One region of the Sphingobium wenxiniae genome, then DNA from elsewhere that is predicted to be linked to it. Evidence: riboswitches for the same ligand, from Rfam matches in the RefSeq annotation. Region 1 holds a riboswitch; the other holds the start of a gene.
The links. A riboswitch is a leader RNA that binds a small molecule or an ion and turns the genes downstream of it on or off. The one in region 1 is predicted to bind cobalamin.
Positions count from the first base shown of each region.

Region 2: another riboswitch for cobalamin. It lies ahead of ATN00_RS19250 (TonB-dependent receptor plug domain-containing protein); the one in region 1 lies ahead of ATN00_RS02400 (TonB-dependent receptor plug domain-containing protein).

Region 1 covers NZ_CP013264.1:458,457-462,160, reverse strand. The annotation lists gene ATN00_RS22740 (histidine phosphatase family protein) at 125-634, shown strand; cobalamin riboswitch at 719-966, shown strand; gene ATN00_RS02400 (TonB-dependent receptor plug domain-containing protein) at 1,146-3,131, shown strand; gene cobW (cobalamin biosynthesis protein CobW) at 3,342-3,704, shown strand, end outside.
Region 2 covers NZ_CP013264.1:3,936,226-3,939,929, reverse strand. The annotation lists gene ATN00_RS19260 (RsmB/NOP family class I SAM-dependent RNA methyltransferase) at 1-312, shown strand, start outside; gene ATN00_RS19255 (tetratricopeptide repeat protein) at 390-908, shown strand; cobalamin riboswitch at 1,118-1,350, shown strand; gene ATN00_RS19250 (TonB-dependent receptor plug domain-containing protein) at 1,528-3,381, shown strand; gene ATN00_RS19245 (ABC transporter substrate-binding protein) at 3,418-3,704, opposite strand, start outside.

The sequences.
Region 1 (3,704 bases):
CACCGGCTTCTTCCTCGACCTTGCCCGCACGACATAGGATGGAACCGGGCGCAGCGTCAACGTCCCCCGGGAGGATCGACTGATCAAGCGCCTGAACCTGCTCTGCCACGCGGCGACGCCATCTATGCGCGAAGGCGGTTTTCCGGCGCCCGGCGAAGCCGTCGATGAAGGAGGATCGCGTGCGACCGCTGGATTGCGCCTGCCCCGCCCAACCCCCAGAACTATCGTCACGAGTCCGATGGCTGCGGCGCAACAGACGGCCGATCTTTTGGGAGTGGCCGCGCAGGTCGAGCCGGCACTGCGGGACATCGATCATGGCGACTGGGCAGGACGCAGCTTCGCGGACATTCACGCGCGTGATCCAGGCGCCTTCGCTCGCTGGCTTGCCGATCCGGCACCGGGCGTGCCGGGCGGCGAAACGATGGCAGTGCTTTTGTCGAGGGTCGGGGTATGGATGGATGGCATCGACGGAGATGTGCTCGCGATCACCCATCCCATGGTCATCAGGGTCGCGATCGGCGTTGCGCTCGACCTGCCGCAGCAGGCATTATTGCGAATAGATATCGCGCCGCTTTCCAGTGTCACCCTGTCGTTCAACCGTGGCTGGCGGCTTCAGGCGCTCCGTCCCCTTTGACTGTCCGTATCCGTGGCGCTTGCGATCCGCCTGCATCTGGCATATTGGCTGCGCGTCCTTGCGGAAGGCTCCGGCTGGAATCGGGGACAATGATCGCGCTGGTGGCCTTGTGAGAGGCCTTAAAAGGGAATGCGGTGCGGATGGATACATCCATCCAATGCCGCGGCTGTCCCTGCAACTGTAAGTGGCGAGTGCGATGTACATGTGCGGACGGGCTAACGACTCGAACCGCCAGCCACTGGGCCGGACGCTAAGTCATGCGAGGCCTGGGAAGGCCGTGCATCAAGCGATGACCCATGAGCCAGGAGACCTGCCGGCGTCTGGTCGCTCTTGCCCTGGCCCAGGGGATGGCCGTGGCACGGTGAACTCCGTCTGAGCGACGAACGCGCGGCAGGGGCCGCATCGGAGACGTGCGTCGGCCGCCCATTGGCGTCCGGTCGCCGCGCGTGCCGACCGTTCGTGAACGGCACGCCCCTGTCCAACGTCGATTGGACGCCGACGGGGGACTGTCTTGAATGATATCATCCTATCGCGGCTGGCTTTTGCCGCGGTTCTTTCTTTCACCGCGACACTGGCGCAGGCCGAAACCAGCGACGATGCGGGCGGCATCGTCGTTATTGGCAAGAGCCTGGAAGAGCTGCTGCCCCAGCAACTGTCCCGCTATGGCAGCGATATCGAGACTGTTACGGACAAGCAGGTGCGCGACGGCGGATATGTCGATGTTGCGCGCGCGCTGCAGACGGTGCCGGGTCTCTATATCATGCCGGGTTCCGGGCCGTTCAGCTATGTCGATATCTCACTCCAGGGGTCGCGCACGCAGGACGTGCTGTGGACGGCCGACGGCATCCGCCTGAACAACCGGCTTTATGGCAGCACCTCGCCCAACGACACGCTGCCCGCCAGCATGATCGAGCGCATCGAGGTGCTGAAGGGTGGCGAGAGCCTCTTCTACGGCACGCAGGCGGCGGCTGGCGTCATCAATGTCGTGACGCGCGGCTTCACCGATGCCTTCAACGGACAGGTGAATGGCAGCGTCGACAGTCGCTCCGGCGTCAATCTCGACGGCTATGCGCGGGGCAGCATCGGCGATCACAAGTTCGTGGTCTATGCCTCCCGCAACCAGGCGGAAGGGTATCGCCCCTACAGCGTCATGCAGCCCAGCGCGACCGACCGGAAGCGCGGCTATCGCCTGTGGTCGGTAGGCGGCAAATATCAGTTCGATTTCACGCCAGACCTGCGTCTCAACCTGCAATATCAGCACACGGAAGCGAAACTCGACAATCTGAGCGCCTCGCGCGTCAACACAAGCCGCAACGACCGCAATGAAGAGATTGCGAGCGCTCGCCTCGATTATACCGGAAGCGACACGATCCAGTTCTTCCTCAAGGGCTATTTTCACGACTGGAAAACGGCCTATGTCCAGATACTCAATCCCATTCCAGCCGGGCCGCCGATCGTGGTTTATCCGGCTGGCACCTTCTGGGGCTATCAGGACTATGGCGGCAGCGCGGTCGTAAAACTGCATCCGCATCGCGGCCTTGAATATCTGATCGGCTATGATTTCCAGAATTTCAACGGCCGCGACGACGTGTTGCTGATCGGCAAGACCAGCGAACAGGTGCATGCCGGCATCCTTCAGGTCCGTACCACCGATGAAATCAGTGACCGAGGCCGGATCGCGGCTGGAGCGCGCTATAATGAAAGCGGCGGTGCGAAGAAGACGATCTGGAACGTCAGCGGCCGTTTCGACATCAGCGACACCCTCTATGTCGAGGGCATTGGCGGCACATCCTTCATCCTGCCTGATGCATCGTCGCTCTATGGCATCGACCCGTGCTGTGAGATCGGCAATCCGAACCTGAGGCCGGAGCAGAGCCTGAACATCAATCTGACCGTAGGTGGAGTTTTTCCGCTGGCGGGTGGTGCGCTCTACTGGAAGACGACCTATTTCCAGCGCAGGATCACGAACCTCATCGACACATATTATGGTGATCCAGCCTTTCCCAATGGCACGTTCATCAATGTCGATACCCGCGTGAAGGTGCGCGGCGCCGAGTTCCAGATCGACGCGACGCTGGCGCAGACCTGGCATATCAATGCGAGCTATACCTATACCCGGGCTCGCGACGGAGATTCGACAACCCAGCGCGACAGAACGCCCCGGCAATATGCCAAGGGCGCTATTGCCTATGCGCCGGAAGACCTGCCCTTCGGCGCCAATGTCGCGGTGAACTGGGTCGGCGACGCCTATTCCTCGCCCTTTGGCTTCCCGCGCCAGAACTATGGCAATTACGCGACCCTCGACATCGGCGCGCATCTTTATGTCGACGGCGCGGCGCGGCGGCATCGCTTCGGCGTGAATGTGGAAAACGCCACCGGCAAAGAATATGCGACGCGCGGTTTGGGATCGGCTCCCGCCGATGCGGGCGGGCGCTTTCTTTATTTCCTGCGCGGCGTGCCCCGGACGCTCCGGGTCAGTTACGGCCTGAGTTTCTAACGCTGCAATGCTCCGCTCGTTTCTCTTCCTCCATCGCTGGTCCCGCTTATTGCGGGGCAGCGGCGTCCCGCCACTTCCCGCTGCGGTAACCTTTGTCACAGGGATGGCGTTCGCAAGGCCGGGCGCAATTCCCGGGCCGAGCGCGGCAGGAGGAGACGCGAGCGGCAAATCCACCGTCACCCATGCCCCCATCCAACAAGGAGCGAATGCTTGAGCAAGATACCCACCACGGTCATCACCGGTTTTCTGGGCGCGGGCAAGACCACGCTCATCCACCATCTCCTCCAGAATGCGAAGGGCCGCAGGCTGGCGCTGATCGTCAATGAGTTTGGCGATGTCGGGGTCGATGGCGAATTGCTGCGCGGCTGCAATGAGGAAGCCTGCCCGGAGGATGACATTGTAGAGCTGGCCAATGGCTGCATCTGCTGCACCGTCGCCGACGATTTTCTTCCGACCATGCAAAAGCTGCTCGACCGGCCCAGCCCGCCCGAACATATCATCATCGAAACATCGGGTCTCGCATTGCCCAAGCCGCTGGTGAAGGCTTTCCAATGGCCCGACATCCGAACTCGC
Region 2 (3,704 bases), 630 kb from region 1:
CGGCGCAACCCGGAGGCGCGCTGGCGACTGACTCCCGCCCGGCTCGACAGGCTGGTGCAGGAACAGGCCCGCATCCTCGATTTCGCCGCGCCGCTGCTGGCGCCGGGCGGCGCGCTGGTCTATGCCACCTGTGCGCTGACGGACAGGGAGGGGCGGGGTCAGGTGGAGACATTCCTGCAACGGCATGATGGCTGGATCGCGGACGCCATCGACTTGCCATTGGGGCGGGCGCACGGTCCGGGCTGGCTGCTGACGCCGGGGCATGACGGGACGGACGGTTTCTACTTCGCCCGGCTGCGCCGCGGGCCATGAAAGAGACAATGGACAAGCGCCCGCAAAATGGCGACACTTGGCCGAAAGCAACGCCTGAAACATGGCTGGAGACATTGATGCGTTTTACCCCTGCCTCGATTGCCCTTGCCGTCGTGCTGACGACCGTATCCAGCGCGGGCATGACCCAGCGGCCCGACGCGCAGATCGATCCGCGCTCGATTGAATGGCAGCGTGCGGGCGAAACCGCGCGCAAGGCGGGCAATCTGGAAGGCGCGAACGATGCGCTGGAAAGCGCGCTGGCCGTCGATCCGCGCAATCGCGCCGCTTATATCGAACTGGCGCAGGTGGCGCGGGCGCAGGGGCTGCAGGGCAAGGCCATCCGCCTGTACAATGAAGCGTTGCTGCTGGACCCGGCGGATGTCGGTGCGCTGGTGGGTCAGGGCGAAGCCATGGTGGAAAAGGGCGCCATCGCCAAGGCGAAGGAAAATCTGGCGCAGGCGCAAAAGCTGTGCCGCGCCGATTGCGCGGGCGTGGGGCCGCTTGTTGCCGCGATTGAAAAGGGACCGCCCGCCGCGGTGCTGAGCGCCAAGGAAGACGTGCCCGCACCCAAAGTCGTGCCGACCGAAACGCCCTGACCGGGTTCTGGCGGCCGCATATTGGGGCGGCAGGTTGCGGCCATTTGCGGACCTTCCCCCTTCGCTCAGGGCGAACGGAGATGGGAATAGCGGACAGTCCGCAATCCACCCAAATCCGCCATTTCCTTTGGCCTCTCACTTGATTCGCTTGGCATAAGGGACGGCTTGCCCTATGGGCGGCGGCGTCCGGGGCGCTTCAAGCGCGGCGGACATGATCGCGCTGGTGCCCCACGGGGCTGAAAAGGGAATGCGGTGCGGAGGGTTCGCCCTCTTATTCCGCGGCTGTCCCTGCAACTGTAAGCGGTGAGCGCGATGCGTATTGGTCCCACATTCCTGCAAAGGGGCGGGAAGGGGACCGGCCACTGGACGCATGTCCGGGAAGGCTGGCGCATCGCTGCTATGACCCGCGAGCCAGGAGACCTGCCAGCGCCCGGTCGCTCTTGCCCTGGTCCAGGGATAGGCCATGGCACGGTTTTCCGTCTGAGCGACGCTGCCAAGCGGCCGGGGCCGCATCGGTGCGCGTGGCGGGAACCGGCGTCGGCCTGTCGCGCGTGTCGACCGCGCGCGCGGAGTCCCCGGCCCTGAAAGTCGCAAGGACGCTCAGGGAAGAGACGAAAAAATGTTGAAATCGGGATTGCCGCTCATGGCATTGCTGGCGGCCACGCCTGCGTTGGCGCAGGATGACGATATTGTCGTCACCGCATCGGGCATTGAACAGCCGCGGGACGAGGTGGGGCAGGCGATCAGCGTGATCGACGCCGACACCATCCGCACGCGGCAGGCGGTCGATGTGACGGATTTGCTGATGACGACGCCGGGTGTGCGTTTCAATCGTTCGGGCACGACCGGCGCGGCGACGGGCGTGTCGCTGCGCGGCGCGGAAACAACGCAGACGCTGGTGCTGATCGACGGCGTGAAGGTCAATGATCCCAGCGGAATTGGCGACGGCTATGATTTCGGCCATCTGCTGGTCGGTAATATCCGCCGGATCGAAGTGCTGCGCGGTTCCAACTCTGTCGTCTATGGCAGTCAGGCGATTGGCGGCGTGGTCAATGTGATGACGGGCACGCCCGCTGAAGGCTATGCCGCCAATGCCTCGGTCGATTATGGTTATAGCGATACGCTGAACGCCAAGGCCGATGTGTCTGGCACCAGCGGCATCGCTTCGGGCGGCGTGGGCATGGCCTATTTCCGTACCGATGGCATTTCCTCGGCAGCGCGCTCCTTTGGCGCCACGGAAAAGGACGGCTACAAGAACATTGCCGCCAATGCGAAGCTCAAGCTCAGCTTCACCGATACGCTCAGCCTCGACCTGCGCGGCTATTATATTCATGCCGATCTCGATTATGACAGCTTCTTCGGCGCACCCGCCGACAGCGCTGACATCAGCAAATCGGACCAATATGTCGGCTATGCCGGCATCAATCTCGCTCTGCTCGACGGCAAGCTGACCAATCGGACGGCGGTCACCTGGTTCCGCAACGACCGCGACTATTATTTCGTGCGCGGCACGGACCCCGACTATGGCTATAGCGGCACCAACCTGCGCTTCGAATATGAAGGCGTCTATGCGCCGGTCGATCAGGCGAAGCTGGTCTTCGGCTATGAGCATGAGCGGCCCGATTATGATTTCTTCGGCTTCGGCGACACATCCAGTGCGAAGGCGAATATCGACAGCGTCTATGCCCTGGCCATCGTGAAGCCGGTCGCGGGGCTGTCTGTCACCGGCGGCGTGCGTCATGACGATCACAGCCAGTTCGGCGGCGCGACAACCTTTGGCGCGAACGCCAATTATACGCCCAACCATGGCGCGACCAATTTCCGCCTGAGCTATGGCGAAGGGTTCAAGGCGCCTTCCCTCTATCAGCTTTACGATATGTTCAGCGGCAACGCGGACCTGAAGCCGGAAAGGTCCAAAAGCTACGATATCGGCTTTGACCAGAGCCTGGACGATGGGCGGGCGATGCTGTCGGTCACCGCTTTCCGCCGCGATACGCGCAACCAGATCAACTATGACAATAACAGCTTCCTCTATGGCAATCTCGACCGCACCCGCGCCAAGGGTGTGGAGGCGACGCTGACATTGAAGCCGGTCGATGCGCTCATTCTCACCGGTTCATATAGCTATATCGACGCGCGAGACCGGTCGCCTGGCAGCGTGGATGAAGGCAAGCGCCTGCTGCGCCGCGCCGCCAATGCGGTCAGCGTGTCGGCGGATTATGCGTGGCCCTTCGGCCTCAGCACCGGCGCGACGATCACTATGGTGGGCGACAGTTTCGACCTGGACGCGAGCCGGAACAGGGTGCAACTGGACGGCTATGCCATTGTCGGCCTGCGCGCATCCTTCCCGATCGGCGAGCATCTGGAGATATATGGCCGGATCGACAATCTGTCGGATCAGGAATACGCCACGGCCTATGGCTATGGGGTCTACGGCCGGTCGGCCTATGGCGGCGTGCGTGTCCGCTTCTGATCGCGCGGAAAAGGGGCGGGCGTGAGCGTCCGTCCCCTACCGGCGGCGGGGCGCGGCGTTGATCTGCGCCACGATGCTGCGCGCGGCCAGCACATAGGCGGGGCCGCCGCAGACCGTCCACGCCTGCGGCACGCGGATGCGGGGGATGTCTTTCAGGATCGGATGGTGCAGCATCTCCGTCCCCTGATCGACCACCTGTTCGCTGCCGCTTTCGACGATCAGCCAGTCGGGGCGTGCGGCGATCATCTGCTCAAGGGGAATCTGCGCCAAAGCAGGCTTTCCCAGCTTGCTGGCAAGGTTGGTGAGGCCCGCGCGCCGCATCA